3 regions of the Bacillus sp. Brlt_9 genome follow, and region 2 is predicted to be linked to each of the others. Evidence: predicted binding sites of a transcription regulator. Region 2 holds the regulator's gene; each other region holds the start of a gene.

Region 1 (6,448 bases), on a different contig from region 2:
AACCATAAATGATACGTATTACTTAAAATAATGCCAGAATCCATTGCTTTTAATTCTTCTGGTGACATTGTCTTAACTGTTGCAAGTGTACCAACTGGCATAAATGTTGGTGTATCAAATGAACCGTGCGGCGTATGTACACGTCCTAAACGGGCACCTGTTTGTTTACAAGTTTTAATAAATTCATAACGAATTGCTGTCATAATTTACTCCTTTTATTTGTTTCCCATCTTAGCGTGAGATGCAACGAACATTGCATCACCGAAGCTAAAGAAACGATATTTTTCTTTTACTGCTTCATTATAAGCATGAAGTACATTATCTCTGTTTGCAAATGCACTTACAAGCATAATTAATGTTGATTTCGGTAAATGGAAGTTTGTAATCAAACCATCAATTGCTTTAAATTCATAACCTGGGTACATAAAAATGTCTGTCCAGCCAGAAGCAGCACAAAGCTTGCCATCGTGATCTGTCGCAATTGTTTCTAACGTACGAGTTGAAGTCGTACCTACCGTAATAATACGTCCACCATTCTCTTTCACACGGTTTAATAATGCCGCTGTCTCTTCAGACATATGGTAATATTCTGCGTGCATATGGTGTTCTTCAATCGTATCAGCAGAAACTGGTCTAAATGTTCCAAGCCCTACGTGAAGTGTGATGAAAGCTAACTCGACGCCTTTTTGTTTTAACTTCTCTAGTAACTCTTCTGTGAAGTGAAGTCCTGCAGTCGGCGCTGCTGCTGAACCGACCTCTTTCGCATATACTGTTTGATAGCGATCGCGATCTTCTAGCGTCTCTTTAATATATGGAGGAAGTGGCATTTCTCCAAGTTCATCTAAAATTTCATAGAAGATGCCGTCATATGAAAATTCAAGCTGACGTCCACCTTGATCTGCAGTTCCTGTGCAAGTTGCTTTTAATTTCCCTTCGCCAAAAGAGATAACAGTTCCTTCTTTTACACGTTTCGCTGGCTTAACAAGCGTTTCCCACTTATCGCCTTCTTCTTGTTTTAAAAGAAGCACTTCAATGTGTGCGCCTGTATCTTCTTTCACACCATGCAAACGAGCAGGCATTACTTTCGTTTCATTTAAAACTAAGCAATCCCCTTCATGTAAGTAAGAAAGAATGTCCGTAAAATGTTTATGCTCAATGTCACCTGTATCACGGTCTAACACCATTAATCTTGATGTTTCACGATCTTCTAATGGGACTTGTGCAATCAGTTCTTCTGGTAAATGAAAATCAAACAGATTAATATCCATAGCTATATCCACCTATTTCTTATTTAAATCGATTTATTATATACATAATAAAAGATAATACAATACTTAACACAATACATGTAATGATAGGAAAATAAAAGGTAACGTTTCCTTTTTTCACAAAAATATCGCCTGGAAGTCTTCCAATGAACTTCCAAGCTAATCCAACAACGATGAGCAAGATACCTGCTGTAATAAGCAACTTTGGCATCTCCGTCATACTTTTGGCATCTCCATTCCGAAATGCTCATATGCAAGTGGCGTTACGATTCGGCCCCTTGGCGTCCGTTGCAAAAAGCCAATTTGTAATAAATACGGCTCATACACATCTTCAATCGTATGAGATTCTTCTCCGATCGTTGCCGAAACCGTTTCTAACCCGACTGGGCCACCGCGGAATTTCTCAATAATACCAAGCAATAATTTATGATCGATATGATCTAGGCCTAATTTATCTACTTGCAGTAGCTCTAACGCCATTTGTGTAATTTCCATCGTAACTGTTCCGTTACCACGAACTTGTGCGAAATCACGTACACGTCGTAATAAACGATTCGCAATACGAGGTGTACCACGAGCACGTCTTGCAATTTCTAGTGCGGCTAACGAATCAATTTCAACTTCAAATACTTCTGCTGTACGTTCAACAATCTCAGAAAGCTGATCTACTGTGTAATATTCTAATCTTGAAAGTACACCGAAACGGTCACGAAGTGGTGCTGATAATGCCCCCGCACGTGTCGTTGCTCCAACTAATGTAAATGGCGGTAAATCTAAACGTACAGACCGTGCTGACGGTCCTTTTCCAATTACAATATCAAGGCAAAAATCTTCCATCGCAGGATATAGTACTTCTTCAATCGATCTATGCAAACGATGAATCTCATCAATAAATAATACATCCCCTGGCTGAAGCGCTGTTAATACGGCTGCTAAATCTCCTGGCCTTTCAATTGCTGGACCTGAAGTTGTTCTAACATTTACGCCCATTTCATTGGCAATAATATTGGCAAGCGTCGTTTTACCAAGTCCTGGTGGTCCATATAAAAGCACGTGATCTAACGTTTCTTCACGCATTTTCGCTGCTTCAATAAACACCTCTAAATTATGTTTCGCTTTATCTTGGCCAATATACTGACGGAGCGTCTGTGGCCGTAATGAATATTCTAAATCTGCATCTTCATATGCAGATTCCCCTGAAAGGAGACGTTCGTCCATTATACTCACCTCTTACCATTTAGTAAAAGACTAAGTGCCTTTTTAATATATTGATCCGTCGTTAATGATTCTTTTAATAACTCTGGTACAACGCGAGAAACTTCTCTTTCTGCGTATCCAAGTGCGCGCAGAGCTTCCAGCGCCTCATCAAGCTCAGCTGATGAACCTTTCTTCTCATCAAAACGTTCTGTGTCTGAGAATAAATCAACAAATGCATCTGGCACGACATCAGCTAATTTCCCTTTTAAATCTAAAATCATTTGGCGCGCTGTTTTCTTTCCAACGCCCGGGAATTTCACTAAAAACTTCTCATCTTCATGTTCAATCGCTTGAACGACCTGTCCTGTTTGACCAGAAGCTAAAATTGCAAGAGCGCCTTTTGGTCCAATACCAGACACACCTAACAACTTTGTAAATAATAAACGCTCTTCACGTGTTTTAAATCCGTAAAGCGCCATAATATCTTCTCTCACATAATGATATGTATAAACACGGATTTCTTGCTTACTTCTTTGAAATACATACGGATTCGGTGTGAAAATTTGATAACCAATTCCATTATGATCAATTACGACATATTCCGGTCCTACATACTCCACGTAACCTGTAACATATTCAAACAAAATACGATCTCTCCCTCTTAAATCATGTATTCCATTTTAACATATTTAATGATAGAAAAGCGAGACTACCCCAACAAATGTTCTCCATTTGAAACTTCTGTTATTTTCCATTGACAGAAAGCATGAACCACCTTAATATACAGAGGTCGATAATGATTATCAATACTAATTAAAGGGGTTACATCAGGATGAAACAGAAGCTATTTATTTTATGTACTATTATGCTAGTTGTTCTTTCTATCGTTGGCTGTTCTTCTCAAAAAGAAGAATCAAAAGCGAAAGAACAACCGAAAACAAAAGTTGTAAAACATGCTAAAGGGGAAGCGACAATTCCAGTAAATCCAAAGAGAATTGTTGACTTATCTGGATCAACGGAAGAATTATTACTTCTTGGACACAAACCTGTTGGTACAGCAAACACATATAAAGATAAAATCCAAAATCACTTAACAGAAAAATTAGATGGCGTAAAAGCAGTAGGTTGGTACTGGGCACCTAAAGTTGATTTAGAAGCTGTTACTGCTTTAAAACCAGACTTAATTATTTTAAATAATCGTCAATTAAAGATTTATGACCAATTAGAAAAGGTTGCACCGACAGTTGTTTTAGAAACAAACTTAGAAGACTGGCGCGGTAAGTTTAAAGAAGTAGGCAAACTATTTGACGAAGAAAAGAAAGCAGACAAATGGATTGCAGACTACGATAAAAAAGCAGACTCTTTATCTAAAAAAATTAAAGAAAAAACAAAAGATGAGAACTTTATGTTTGTCGCAGTTACACCACAAAACTTCCGCGTATACGGTAGCTTCGGATACGGTGACATCATCTTTAATGACTTAAAACTTCCAGCAACAAAAGGTACAGATTTAAAACAAACGATGGCGCAAGTATCGCTAGAAGGTCTTGTTGCATTCCAACCTGATCAAATGTTTATTGTAAACTTTGGCGGCGAAGCTGATAAAGTTTATGAAGACTACAAAAACAGTGCTGTTTGGAAAGACAATAAAGCTGTGAAAAACAATCATGTATATGAAGTATCCAATGAAATCTTCAATACGAAAGCTTTCAATCCAATCGGAAAAGATATGCTAATCGATGAAATCGCAAAACAAATTTTAGATAAAAACAAGTAAAAAAAGCAGCTCACCATGAGCTGCTTTTTTTCTTATTTTGCACAGCGTATTGTTTCATTTTTTCAATCGTCTTCACAAAACCTTCTTTTGATTTAATACGAATACCACGCTTCAATTTCGCACGATCGTAACTCTCAAGCTTTTTCATATCAATTTGAAAGAAGGAATGAATCGCATTATCACTTTTCGGTACACCTTTAAAAATTTGTAGTATCCCTTCCTCTGACACGCCAAAATAACCGCTCGTCTTTAATAACGGAGAAATATCATCAACTTTCTTTTGTAATACAATTTGTACATCATCACGATCAACAAGTTGCCATTCTTTATATTGCTGTAAAAACTTTTCTAAGTCTGCCACTTTTTCTGTAAATATTTCCTCACTTACTTCTCCATCAACATACATTCGCTCTAATAAAATTGTAACTTCCGGCTCTTTTTCTGTTACTTCTGGTACTGGACCTTCCGCCTTCACGTTCGTTTCATAAACGAAACAAAACATCATAACGAAAGCTTGCATCGCAATCAGTATCCATCTCATTTCCGTTCACCTCTTTTAGGCAAGATCAAACTTTCATTAGTAGTTTTTCCGGAAATGGAGGTTTTATCCATATAAACAACCACATTATAATTCTCTTGAAAATAAAAAATGCAGATAAAGTTTTATCTTTATCTGCATTAGCATTTGTTTTTATATAAAATGAAAGACGCCTGCAAAGCAGGCGTCTTGATGCGTTTACGGCGAGAGACCAGGCGACCACATTCGCGTGTTTAGCACTTAAGCATATCTCTCGTCTTACGTAAATTAGCTCATCGCTTTGCTAATATAACATTAATAACGTATAAGTGCAACATGTTTATAAAAATATTTTACTTCCTCTTTCATCCAAAAGAATTATACGTAAAATATAAATTGATAAATGCAATATATACGTTACAATTAATGTAACAACGAAATCATAATAAACAGGAGATGGATATTGTGAAAAAAATAAAGGATGAACGTCTCATTCTACAAACATTAAAAAACATACGCATCGCTTTTCTTTTTCAATCACTCGGTATAATTGGCATTTTAGGCTATATCGGATTCACTGAAGGAGCGGATCAAATTACAAAATCTCCATTATGGTTATTATTTATTCTTACGAGTATGGTACTTAGTTATTTACAGTTAAGCGTTTCTATCGATGTAGAAGAAAGCGAAAAGGAAATAAAATTAACTCCTTATTACAAAATTGTTTTACGTTCTCTTATTGTAGGAATCGTTATGGCTATTATTTATATTATTTTCAGTCCAGAAAGACCTATCTTTGAAGCTATTTTAACAGGTGGTATTCTCTTCTTATGCTTTTTAGGTTCTTATTCGGTTAGTTATTTTATTAAAAAACGTCGTTTACAAGACGACGATGAATAAAGAGGAAGGGCAGCCCTTCCTCTTTTATTTTACTATCGCATAGTACCTGTTAAACCGTAACGAATGTCTCGGAACATATTTGTTATGTCACGATTAAAATCGTTTGTAACTGTACCGTTACGTAGTCGTGTACTCATTGCGTCGACACGAGTAAACATGTCATTTCTTACAGAAACATAGACATTTCTGTTTCCAACTTCATTTACAACAGCTTGACGAACTTCATTTGCAAGCGCTGTTTCATTCGATACTGGATTACGTGGTTTCACTGCAATCGCCACATCGTTTCCATATACAACTGTAGACACACGGTCTACGTTATTCATACGTTTCACACGATTTGTAATTCTTTCTGCTGTTTTACCATCATTGTTAATGTATGAATTGTTCATTGTAATATTACGTGTTGGATGCGGATTAGCAATTTGGCCATTGTAATTTACATCACGGTAATAATTGTTATATCCTGTACCGTTACGACCATTTCTATATGTTACATAATCTGTATAACGATCGTTACGCGTTACATTATCACGATATTGGTGTGTATCATTATAAGATGTACGCTCGTAATTGTAGTTACGTCCATCCATTGCATTGTTATCTTTTGGTGTACCACATGCAGCTAATGCACTGGTAACTAACAAAGAAGCAGCAATCACTTTTACTTTCGTATTCAATACAAAAACCCCCTCTGTTAGAATGAGCTTCTCTTCTGAAAAGCTCCCTCTTATGATGAGTAACAGAGAAGGTTTTTACACTGTTAATATTTCACTGGGAATTTTCTAA
Region 2 (6,448 bases):
TAGTAAACACATTACTTGCCGCAAATAATGCCAGTGGAATAGCTAAAATTGCTCCTAAAGTCGTCCCAATAATCGCCATACGTATTGTATCTAACATCGCTGTTGTAATAACTTGAAAATAACTCCAATCTGGCGGCACCATCTCTTTTAATAAATCCATCATATTAGGAAAACCAATTACTAGTTTTGAAAATGATGCGTCGACCTGTACACTACTTCCCCACAACAGTAAAATGACTAGAAGAAACGTTAACATATGTTTCAACTTACTCGGCGGCTTCGGTATCGCTTTCGAATATATCGTTACATCACTCATTTAACTGCCACCTCTAACAATTCACTTTTCTGTGCTACGTCTCCATAAATTTCAGCAAATTTTTCATCCGTTGCCTCTTCTACTGAACCGTCAAAAACAATTTCTCCTGCATGTAATCCAATAATGCGTGTCGCATATTGCCTAGCTAAATCAATAGAATGTAAGTTTACAATTGTTGTAATTCCAAAATCTTCATTGATTTTTTTCAAATCATCTAATACTTGCTTTGTTGTTAGCGGATCTAACGATGCAACAGGTTCATCTGCCAATATGATTTTTGCTTCTTGCGCTAATGCTCTAGCAATCGATACCCGTTGCTGTTGTCCTCCTGATAATTCATCAGCTCTCGCATATGCTTTTTCTAAAATATTCACCCTTTTTAACGATTGAAAAGCAAGCTCCAAATCTTCTTTTGGAAATAGGCCTAACGTTGTACGCAGTGTTGAATGATACCCAACACGGCCAGCTAATACATTTTTCAATACCGTTGATCGCTTTACAAGGTTAAAACTTTGAAAAATCATACCAATATCTCGGCGCATTCGTCGTAAGCCTTTTCCTTTCGCAGAGGTAATAGACTCTCCTTCAATCATAATTTCGCCTTCTGTAATCTCATGAAGTCGATTTACCGATCTGAGAAGTGTAGACTTTCCAGCCCCAGACAGCCCTACCATTACAACAAATTCACCTTTTTGAATGTTCAAGTTTATATTATTTAATCCTTTTGTACCATTCGGATACACTTTGGAGACATTTCGAAACTCTATCACACATCTTACCTACCTTCTCTGTATTCAAAACGGCAAACTAACTGAAAACATATCATTCCAGTTAGCTGCCATTTCCATATGTATTATTGCGTTTTTACTTTCTTTCCATATTCACGAACGATATCAAATTTACTATCATCAGATTTAACATAGCCTTCATGTGAATATACTTCTTTTATGATTTTGTGACCTTCCTCATTCTTTCCTATTTCAATGAAAGCGTCCTGTAATTTCTTACTCCACTCTGCATCTAAATCAGAACGTACCGAAATCGTATCGTTCGGAATCTTCTCTGTAAATTTTACTATTTTCGTTTGATCGAATATATTCGGATAATCTTTTTTTACAATATTACGAGCATCTTGGAATACAACAGCTGCATCTACATCACCATTTAAAAGAGCAATAAGCGACTGATCGTGACCTTTTAATGTAACAGGTTTCACATCTTTTAGCGGATCAACCCCCTCTTTTAACAATACTGCCGCAGGCCATACATATCCCGCTGATGACGTTACATCTTGATAACCTATTTTTTTACCTTTTAAATCTTTTACACTATTAATATTTGAATCTTTCTTAACTACAAATTCTGATTTATAAAAGTCTACTAAATCCTTTGTAGGAGCTCCCGTTTCATCATCTACTCCAAAACGTTGTGCTTGTAAAATTACGTTTGCAGCCTTTTTCTCATGCGCTAACACATACGCTGTTGGAGGTAAAAATCCTACATCTACTTGCTTAGATGCCATCGCTTCTACAATTGTATTGTAGTTCGTTGAAATACTAACTTTTACCGGAATATTTAATTTATCACTTAATAGCTTCTCAAGTGGTTTTGCCTTCGCCTCTAATGTATCTGCATTTTGAGAAGGAACAAATTGAACATTTAAAGTCTTTGGTACATAACCTTTTTTCGCATCTTCAGTTTTACTTGCACTAGATTCTTTCGTTCCACAGCCACTTAATAATCCCGCCGCCAGTACAACTGTCGTGCTCATTGCAAAAACTTTTTTCAACATATTAAAGCCTCCATTTTTATTGTTATAAATTACCTTCCGTAAACATGAAGAAATATATCACACATTTTTATTAATAATTGTTTATTTACAGAATCTTTACACATTCTATACATTCTCATTAAAATTCTCTTCATATATTTGATATGCTTAATTAGTAGATAACGATAGAAAAGGTGAATGATATTGAATCAAAATCAAAATGTAACTTTAAACATCTTATTAACAAGTGATATACACGGTACTGTTTATCCAATTCACTACCAAGATAACTCCAAAGCTGAAATTGGTTTAGCTAAAATTTCTACTCTTATAAAAAAAGAACGTTCCCAAAATAGAAACGTCCTTTTAATTGATAACGGTGACTTCATACAAGGAACACCCTTCACTTATTATTACGCTACATATGAAAAAGATAAGAAAAATCCAATGTCCTTATTAGCGAACTATTTACGTTATGATGCCGCAGTGATTGGGAATCATGAATTTAATTATGGAATGGGCATATTAAACAATGCTATTTCTACTGTGAACTTCCCGTATCTATCAGCAAACATTTTAGATAAAAACAGCAAAGAACCTTATTTTGGGAAACCATATATAATAAAACAGATTGAATCAAATATAAAAATTGCTATTTTAGGGGTAACAACACATTACATTCCTAATTGGGAACAACCCCATCACATTCATGATTTACAATTTGAAGATGCATTAGAAACAACAAAAAAGTGGGTTTCTTACATTCACGAACACGAGAAACCAGATTTATTAGTCGTAGCGTATCATGGAGGATTTGAACGCGATCTACAAACCGGGGTACCGACTGAAGTTTTAACAGGTGAAAACCAAGGATATGCAATGTGCCATGAAATTGAAGGAATCGATATTTTACTAACAGGACACCAACACCGGGAAATCGCTGAAACCGTAATAAATGGTGTAACAATTTTACAGACCGGATGCAATGGACACTCCATTGGAAAAATAACAGTAACATTCAAAAAAACAGATAAAAAATGGATAAAAAAAGAGAGTTATTCACAATTATTGCCTGTGCAAGGAATTGCGGCGGACCAACATATTCTTTCCTTAGTTGCCGATTATGAAGAGAAAACACAAAATTGGCTCGATCAACCTATTGGACTAATCTATGGAGACATGCAAGTTTCAGACGCTATGCAAACTCGTTTGCAAGACCATCCTTTTATTGAATTCATAAATAAGATACAGATGGATATAGCTAATGTTTCTATTTCTTGTACAAGCTTATTCCATAATACATCTCCAGGATTCCCTAATCATGTAACAATGCGTGACATCGTTTCTAATTATATTTATCCAAATACATTACAAGTAATTAGAATAACTGGAGCGGATATAAAAGATGCCCTTGAACTCTCTGCTTCTTATTTCACATTACATGCAGATGGAGATATTATCGTAAACCCTACCTTCATAGAACCAAAGCCGCAACACTATAATTACGATATGTGGGAAGGGATTTCGTACGTATTAAACATTTCCAAACCTATTGGCGAGAGAGTAGAATCTTTACAATGCAAAGGCATTCCTCTTAATATGGATGAAGAATATGACGTCGTTATGAATAATTATCGCGCTAGCGGCGGAGGAAACTTCTTTATGTTCCAAAATAAGCCCGTAATAAAAGACATACCAACAGATATGTCTGAACTGATTGCTAATTATATTTTGAAACATAAAAAGATAGAGGCAACAGTTAATAACAATTGGAAAGTTATTAACTAACGAATGTAATAAATAAAAAAGATGGGCTTTGCCCATCTTTTAGTTTAATTTTGCATTATCTTGCTTTTTTAAAGCTTTTAATTTCGCCGGCGTAACGTCTGTACCTTGTTCGTTAACGACTTTAATTCCTTTAAGTTCGTTTAACATATTTTGACGAAATCCTTTTAAATATTGTTCACGTAGCGATTGACGCTCACGTTGTTCTTCTTCAGTTAAACCTTCAGCTTTTGCTTTTTTCGCTAAGAAGTTAATGCGTTCAACGAGTTCGTGACTAAGCATCTCGAATCCCCCTTCTAATCAAAACTGATTATTATCATACAATAGTTACTCCTCTTTATCAAGCAATTGCTTTGTATATTCTACATATCTACGATGTACCGTTGCTTTTGAAACGTTATGCCCGAAGCCGCGAAGCGTCGCTGCAATTTCTTCGAAAGTAAGTTCACTCTTGCGCAAACGTACAATTTCCTCAATTGGCACTTCTTTCTTCTCTCGTCCTACACTTAAATGACGATTCTTTAAATTATTTTCTGGACGATAGCCTTTTTCTACGGCTCGTTGCATACCACGTTTAATTTTCAAGTTATGAATCTTTCTTTGATACTCTTCAACAATACCGATAATATCTAATACCATCGAATCAGAATCCGACAATTGTAATTCTCCATTATGCGTATGCGTGTATACTTTTATTCCCTCTTTATGTAAACAATGCATTAATGCAATTTTTGCATTTCCTCTACCAAGACGTGTTTCATCTTGTATGAGTATCACATCGATTTGTTCATCTCGAATTGTATCTAGCACTTCTAATATGCCATTACGTTCAATTGTATAGCCACTCGCCTGCTCTTCAATCACCTTAGTAACATTCATTTGATAGCGCTCAGCTAAATGCAATAATTCATCTTTTTGACGTAATAATGACGTTTCTTGCGCTTCTTTCGTTGTACTCACACGCGCATAAATAATTGCATTCATTATGAACCCCTCTTTCTCACTATTATTTTCCTCCAGTGTAACATAAATTCGCCGTTTGTTCGAACTTATGTTTGTAGAATGTTTTTTCGCATGTTATACTTATTAATAAGAAAAATGAAAGAAAACGAGGTGTTAGAAAACATGGAAAAGTTAACGAAACGCCAGCAAGACATTCTCGACTTTATTAAGCTAAAAGTACAAGAAAAAGGATATCCACCTTCCGTACGTGAAATCGGTCAAGCAGTCGGCCTCGCTTCTAGTTCTACAGTGCACGGACATTTATCACGACTAGAAGAAAAAGGATATATTCGACGCGATCCAACCAAACCACGAGCAATTGAAATTTTAGGTGACGATCGAATGGATGCAGAAACACAATCTGTTATTCAAGTTCCAATTGTCGGAAAAGTTACTGCTGGATTACCGATTACAGCAGTTGAAAGTGTAGAAGACCACTTCCCACTTCCAGCTAGCATTGTCGCTGGAGCAGACCAAGTGTTTATGTTACGTATTTCTGGAGATAGCATGATTGAAGCTGGTATTTTAGATGGAGATTTAGTTGTTGTTCGCCAACAACAGTCTGCATATAATGGTGAAATCGTAGTCGCTTTAACAGAAGATAACGAAGCAACTGTTAAACGTTTCTATAAGGAAAAAGACCATTTCCGTCTACAACCGGAAAACTCTTCATTAGAGCCTATCATTTTAAAACAAGTGTCAGTTATCGGCAAAGTAATTGGCGTATATCGTGATTTACATTAATAATAATAAAAGAAGATAATTACCTTATTTATATACGGTAATTATCTTCTTTTTTGTATTTTGATAGATTTTCATACTTTCTATTACTTACGAGCGAGTTTCAATCGTCACATCGCCAGCAGCTGTTTTACCACTAATCTTTTTACTACCATTGCCAATAGTTATATTATTATTTTCTTCATTAAAAATCATTACTTCACCAGCAGAGCTTTTCCCAGTTATAACTGCATCTTGTGGTTTTTCTAATAAAGTAATATCTACATCCCCGGCGGTTGAACTTGCCTCTACATCATATTTAGGATCATGATCCATAATATGCACTTCTCCACTAGCCGTTTTCGCTGTTACTTTCCCTATTACTTTTTTAAAGTTTACCTCACCAGCTTTTGAAGATCCTTCCACACTTTTCGCTGTGACATGTTTCAAATCTACTTCTCCGGCGAGTGTCCCAACACTTACATGATCACTTTTCACATCACTTATTTCTATTTGTCCAGCGGATGAATTTACTTTTATCTCTTCGTAAGAACGTTCAGGCACAAGTATAGTCATTGTAGGTGTTTGAAACTTAAAATTGTAAAAAGAAAAATCAAATGAATCACCTTTTTCTCTTTCCCTAATAATTTTTAATGTGTCACCATCTTCGGCAATACGAACCTCTTGTTTACGTACATCTCCTGTTTGCTTAATATAAAAAGAAGAATCCGGAGATTTTTGAACAACAATATCCTCAGCATCTAACTTCACTTCTATATTTTTTATTGTTTCGTTTTTAATTACATCTTCTCTGTTTCCTTCTTCTGCACTTTGTACTACTTTTTCATATGTTT
Region 3 (6,448 bases), on a different contig from region 2:
AAATAGTCCGAATATAATGCTAGCTGAGTTTTTTACGATTACAATGCTACTATTTTTCATTTGAATCGTTGGTTGCATTTCTTTTTCTTCCATAGTGGACCTCCATATATTGGATTTTTATTTTAATTATAGCAAAGTTAATTGTCGTAATGATGCAAAATGAGGAAGTAGTTGTAAATATTTATAGGTAGTATAAATACATTTTGTATAGGTCTTTTATCTTATAATTATTATATGTTTATTTTATAATTTAAAAGATATTTGACAAATGATAAAGTATTGTAAAAAAGCGGAATTTGTAAACCGTTTCCTTTTCATAGATGCTAAAATTATATATGCAGCTGCTAATATAAATGGAAAAAGGAGAGACAGTAGAATATGGAAAGTAAAGTAGAACGCTATGTCGAAAACTATGTGGTAAATAAAAATACAATGGCCTTACTTCCAGTTATTCTAAGTGAGAAGAAAATTGTTACACGAGTTGTTGAGATGGAAGATTCTTTTTTCGTATTTCAAAAGCCTCTAGATATTATAGAGAGAAGTTGCCGCAAGCATGGCTCTAGTTTCTTAGGTAGAAAAGAAGGAACGAAAGAATTAACTCATATTACACATAAAGCACCGATTGCGATTAGTCCGACAGATCAACTTTATTTTTTTCCTACTTATTCATACTCTAGAAAAGAGTGCGCTTGGTTATCTCATTTTTATATTGAAAGTAATAAAGAGTTAAAAGATGGAAATGTCATTGTTAGATTTATAAATGGCTTTGCTGTGAAATTAGAAATATCAAAAAGTAGTTTTGAAAATCAACAAAATCGTACAGCAAAATTGCGTACTGAATATGAAGATCGTAGAAAAAAACAAGGGAACCCTTGTTTTAAAGAGATTGATCAAAGGGATGAATCGACATTAAGACCAGCTTATGAGAAAGTGTATTTTGTTAAAGAAGAGGATGTTTGAGAGGAAAAGGATGGGGGAACTCATCCTTTTTGATTTTATTATATACCATCACGCTGTAAGCTTCGTAAAAAATTCTAAAAATTCAAAATATAAATTTCTGTATTTTCTTCTTTTTTATAATAACCATTGATTGATAATCTGGGTACGTTGTCTAAATTAACTTCATATCCTGTCGAATATTGATAGATTATCATAGCATAATAATGAAGGAATTCTCATGAAAGATATGGAAACTTAATAATTACATCTCCATATGTCGTATCTACCATTTCCTCTTTCATATAGGCAATGATACAGTAGAGGTAGTACTTAGAGTAAAGGGGTAAAGTGTAGAATGGATTTTCAGACAATCAAAGAGTATTTTTCACCAGAAAATATGGATCATATTGTTGAAAGTTATAAAGCTTTCGGACCACTGCTTGGTATTGGTTTACCGATGATAGAAGCGTTGATACCGGCATTGCCACTCATCGTATTTGTATTGGCGAATGCTGTTGCATTTGGATTTTGGCTCGGCTTTCTTTATTCTTGGCTTGGATCAGTAATGGGTGCCTTACTTGTCTTTTTCATTATCCGCCATTTTGGCCGAAGTCGTTTTTTTTCTTTTGTAAATAAGCATGAGAGAGTGCGAAAGGCTATGGGATGGATTGAAAGAAAAGGTTTCGCGCCGATTTTCGTCATATTTTGTTTTCCGTTTACACCGTCTGCGCTTATAAATGTTGTCGCGGGTCTATCACGCATTAGTGTAAAACAGTTTGGCCTTGCGCTTGCGTTCGGAAAGCTTGTGATGATTTTTATTTTAACGTATATCGGCCATGATTTAATGTCATTTATTCATAATCCGGTGAAATCAGTTATTGTAGCAATTGGTATTTTTATTTTATGGTATGTCGGTAAGAAAATTGAAGTAAAGTTAGAACTACATTAAGAATAGTCTTCTTTGCAATTGCAGGCTTCATTATTAAAGGATAAGGGGAGAAGCGAATGAAGAAAACTTTGAAAAAAGAAGGCATAGAGTGGATACGAACAATTTTAATTGGTGTATTATTAGCTGTATTTTTTCGAACGTTTTTCTTTTCGACGTACGTTGTAGAGGGGAAGTCAATGATGCCGACATTGCAAGATGGCAATATGCTCGTTGTAAATAAGGTGAGTTATCAAGTGGGGGACTTGAACAGGTTTGATGTTGTTGTGTTTCATGCGAATAAAAAAGAGGACTACGTAAAACGAATTATCGGTTTACCCGGAGATCAAATTGAATATAAGCATGATAAATTATATATAAACGGACAATTCGTGGATGAACCTTATTTAGAAACGTATAAGAAAGAGATAAATGGACGACAACTAACAGGTGATTTTAAACTAGAAGAGTTAACGAAAGAAAAATCGGTGCCACCTGGATATATTTTTGTAGTGGGCGATAACCGCCTGGGGAGCTGGGATAGTAGACACTTTGGATTTGTAAAAGCTGATACAGTTGTCGGTAAAGTTGATTTACGATATTGGCCAATTCAAGAGGTGCAAACGAATTTTTCAAAAGGTTGATATAATAGGTAGAAGTATAGAAAAAGACAAACTACTCCGTTTGTCTTTTTTCGTGTCCTATAATACAATTATAGTAGCAAACTAACGTTCGTTATGTAAGTGAAAGGTGGGGTTACATGTCACTTCGATTTGTGATTGGTAGAGCGGGAAGTGGAAAAAGTACACTTTGTTTACACGAAGTGCAAGAAGAGTTAAAGCAACGTCCAAGAGGGGAAACAATATTATATCTTGTGCCAGAACAGATGACATTCCAAACGCAGCAGGCGTTAATTGGTAGTGAGGATGTTAGAGGTTCTATTCGGGCACAAGTTTTTAGTTTTTCACGATTAGCGTGGAAGGTACTGCAAGAAGTTGGCGGAGCGAGTCGCCTTCACATTGATGAAGCGGGCGTACATATGTTACTTCGTAAAATTGTAGAGTCTCGTAAAGATGGATTATCAGTGTTCCAAAAAGCAGCGGAGCAAAACGGTTTTTTTGAACATCTTGGTAGTATGATTGCGGAGTTTAAACGTTACAATGTGACGCCATCTAACGTATATGAAATGTGGCAACAATTAGATGCACATAGTAGCAGTGCCGAGCAAAAGCTATTAGCGAATAAAGTGTATGATTTACAACTACTATATGATGATTTTGAACGTGCTTTAATCGGAAAGTATTTAGATTCAGAAGACTATTTGCAATTACTAGTCGAAAAGCTTCCACAGTCTGAATATGTAAAGGGAGCTGAAATTTATATAGATGGCTTCCATTCGTTTTCACCGCAAGAGCTAGAAATTGTAAGACAGCTTATGATTTGCGGCGCGAGAGTTACAATTACGTTAACACTAGATGAAAAAACGTTAGCGCAGCCAGTAAATGAACTAGATTTATTTTATGAAACGACGTTAACGTATGAAAAAATAAAACAAGTAGCACGTGAAGAGAAGATAGAAATTGAAAAAACGATTCCACTTATGGAACAACCGCGTTTTCATTCGCAATCATTAGCGCATTTAGAAACGCATTACGAAGCTCGTCCAAATGAAAAGTTTCACGGAGAAACAAGTGTAACGATTCGTACAGCAGCGAATTTACGAGCTGAAGTAGAAGGCGTTGCGCGTGAAATTCGTAGACTTGTGGCAGATGAAGACTATCGTTACCGAGATATCGCGGTTCTTCTTCGTAACGGGGAAAGTTATTACGATGTAATGCGAACGCTATTTACAGATTATAATATCCCGCATTTCATCGATGAAAAACGCCCGATGTCACATCATCCGCTAGTAGAATGTATTCGTTCTGCACTCGAGATTATTAGCGGGAATTGGCGTTATGATGCAGTGTTTCGCTGCGTGAAAACAGAGCTTTTATATCCATTAGACGTAAGAAAAGAAACGATGCGTGAAGAGATGGATGAGTTTGAAAACTACTGTTTAGCGTACGGTGTACAAGGGAAGAGATGGACTTCTGAAGATCCGTGGATGTATCGCCGCTATCGTTCTCTTGACGATACGGACGGGATGATTACAGACAGTGAACGTGAAATGGAAGAGAAAATAAATCGATTGCGTGACGTTGTAAGAACGCCAGTTATTCGTATGCAAAAAAGACTGAAGCGTGCGGGAACAGTTATGCAAATGTGCGAAGCTGTTTACTTATTTTTAGAAGAGCTTGACGTTCCGAAAAAACTAGAAGCATTACGTATTCGTGCAGAAGAGAGTGGAGATTTCTTATTTGCGACAGATCATGAACAAGTATGGGAAGAAGTAATGAGTCTTCTTGATACGTTCGTAGAGATGCTTGGCGAAGAAAAAATGTCACTTTCTATGTTCACAGACGTTATGTCTACAGGTCTTGAGGCGCTTCAATTCGCCAACATTCCGCCGTCATTAGACCAAGTGTTAATTGCGAATATTGATCGTTCAAGATTATCAAATGTGAAAGCAACATTTGTCATTGGCGTGAATGAAGGTGTGATTCCAGCAGCACCGATGGATGAAGGTATGCTTTCTGATGAGGAAAGAGATGTTCTTAGCGCCGCAGGTATTGAACTCGCACCAACGACGAGACAAACTTTATTAGAAGAACAGTTCGTTATGTACCAAATGGTAACGAGAGCAACTGAGAAATTATACATTTCTTGTCCGCTAGCAGATGAGGAAGGGAAGACGTTACTTGCTTCTAGCTTTATTAAGAAAATAAAAAGAATGTTCCCTGATGTGAAAGATACATTTATTACGAATGACGTAAATGATTTATCCCGTTCGGAACAAATCTCATACGTAGCAACGCCAGAAGTAACGTTATCTTACGTTATGCAGCAACTTCAAACGTGGAAGCGATACGGATTTGAAGGGAATTTAGATTTTTGGTGGGATGTATATAACTTCTACGTTACTTCAGATGAATGGAAGCAAAAAAGTAGCCGCGTATTATCAAGCTTATTCTACCGAAATCGTGCGCAAAAGCTAAGTACAGTTGTAAGTAGAGATTTATACGGAGACAAAATAAAAGGAAGCGTCTCTCGTATGGAATTATTTAACCGTTGTGCGTACGCTCATTTCGCGCAGCACGGTTTAGCATTAAGAGAGCGTGATATTTTCAAACTTGATGCGCCAGATATTGGAGAACTATTCCATGCAGCGCTGAAGAGAATTGCAGACAGGCTATTACGTGAAAACCGTACTTGGGCAGATTTATCAATAAAAGAGTGTGAGCATCTTTCGGCTGTAGTAATAGAAGAGATTGCACCGTTATTACAAAGACAAATTTTATTAAGTTCAAATCGTCATTTCTATTTAAAACAAAAACTACAACAAATCATTTTCCGTACGTCAATCATTCTTCGTGAGCACGCGAAATCAAGTGGTTTCGTACCAGTTGATTTAGAAGTACCATTCGGTATGGGCGGTACAGGATCGCTTCCGCCAATGGAATTCTCATTACCAAATGGTGTGAAGATGGAAGTTGTCGGCCGTATTGATCGTGTTGATAAGGCAGAAGATGAAAACGGGACGTTCCTCCGTATTATTGACTATAAATCAAGCTCAAAGGCGTTAGATTTAACGGAAGTGTATTACGGATTAGCACTTCAAATGTTAACGTATTTAGATGTTGTTACTTCAAATGCACATACGTGGATGAAAAAAGGTGGCACGGCATCACCGGCTGGTGTACTGTACTTCCATATTCATAACCCGATCGTTGAGATGAAAGGTGACGCATCTGAAGCAGAAATTGAGAAAGAAATTTTAAAGAAATTCAAAATGAAAGGGCTCGTACTAGGAGACGCTGACGTTGTTCGTTTAATGGATAACAAACTTTCAACAGGAAGCTCAGATATTATTTCTGCTGGTCTGAAAAAAGACGGTAGCTTTAGTGCGCGTTCAAGCGTTGCAAGTGAACAAGAGTTTAACGTATTGCAAAAATACGTACACCATACGTTTGAAAATATCGGAAAAGACATTACAGAAGGCGTGATCGATATTGCTCCTTACAAAAAAGGGAATAAAGCGGCATGTACGTTCTGTAACTTCAAATCTGTTTGTCAGTTCGATGAATCACTTGAAGATAATCAATTCCGTACGTTAAAAGATATGAAAGATAGCGAAGCGATGGAGAAAATTAGAGAGGAGGTTGGCGGAGAATGATTGAAAATTGGCCTAAAAAACCAGAAGGTAGTCAGTGGACAGATGACCAGTGGAAAGCCGTTGTAGCGAACGGACGTGATATTTTAGTCGCAGCAGCAGCTGGATCAGGGAAAACAGCAGTATTAGTTGAACGTATTATTAAAAAGATTATAAGTGAAGAAAACCCAGTCGATGTCGACCGCCTGCTCGTTGTAACATTTACGAATGCAGCGGCGCAAGAGATGAAAAACAGAATTGGGGAAGCGTTAGAAAAAGTATTAATTGATGAGCCAGGGTCGCAGCACGTAAGAAAGCAGCTTAGCTTATTA

What was found. Region 2 encodes LexA, which represses DNA repair genes until DNA is damaged. Its sites were predicted from a motif close to CGAACATATGTTCG; they were not measured.
Region 1: ruvA (Holliday junction DNA helicase RuvA) is a predicted target of LexA. The motif match lies at 3,180-3,193, and genes of this name have one in related genera.
Region 3: addB (helicase-exonuclease AddAB subunit AddB) is a predicted target of LexA. The motif match lies at 2,586-2,599, and genes of this name have one in related genera.

The regions. Positions count from the first base shown of each region.
Region 1 covers NZ_JAYJLO010000002.1:436,899-443,346, reverse strand. Annotated here, with positions in the region: gene tgt (tRNA guanosine(34) transglycosylase Tgt) at 1-203, opposite strand, end outside; gene queA (tRNA preQ1(34) S-adenosylmethionine ribosyltransferase-isomerase QueA) at 216-1,268, opposite strand; gene VF726_RS08505 (DUF2905 domain-containing protein) at 1,288-1,488, opposite strand; gene ruvB (Holliday junction branch migration DNA helicase RuvB) at 1,485-2,486, opposite strand; gene ruvA (Holliday junction DNA helicase RuvA) at 2,492-3,109, opposite strand; gene VF726_RS08490 (iron-hydroxamate ABC transporter substrate-binding protein) at 3,298-4,242, shown strand; gene VF726_RS08485 (BofC C-terminal domain-containing protein) at 4,253-4,783, opposite strand; gene VF726_RS08480 (branched-chain amino acid ABC transporter substrate-binding protein) at 5,225-5,659, shown strand; gene VF726_RS08475 (YhcN/YlaJ family sporulation lipoprotein) at 5,692-6,339, opposite strand.
Region 2 covers NZ_JAYJLO010000004.1:654,693-661,140, forward strand. Annotated here, with positions in the region: gene phnE (phosphonate ABC transporter, permease protein PhnE) at 1-316, opposite strand, end outside; gene phnC (phosphonate ABC transporter ATP-binding protein) at 313-1,086, opposite strand; gene VF726_RS19825 (phosphate/phosphite/phosphonate ABC transporter substrate-binding protein) at 1,170-2,108, opposite strand; gene VF726_RS19830 (bifunctional metallophosphatase/5'-nucleotidase) at 2,292-3,875, shown strand; gene VF726_RS19835 (DUF896 domain-containing protein) at 3,915-4,154, opposite strand; gene VF726_RS19840 (YneB family resolvase-like protein) at 4,200-4,856, opposite strand; gene lexA (transcriptional repressor LexA) at 4,998-5,618, shown strand; gene VF726_RS19850 (DUF4097 family beta strand repeat-containing protein) at 5,706-6,448, opposite strand, start outside.
Region 3 covers NZ_JAYJLO010000001.1:23,076-29,523, forward strand. Annotated here, with positions in the region: gene VF726_RS00120 (hypothetical protein) at 1-93, opposite strand, end outside; gene VF726_RS00125 (competence protein ComK) at 379-960, shown strand; gene VF726_RS00130 (TVP38/TMEM64 family protein) at 1,295-1,888, shown strand; gene lepB (signal peptidase I) at 1,945-2,508, shown strand; gene addB (helicase-exonuclease AddAB subunit AddB) at 2,625-6,140, shown strand; gene addA (helicase-exonuclease AddAB subunit AddA) at 6,137-6,448, shown strand, end outside.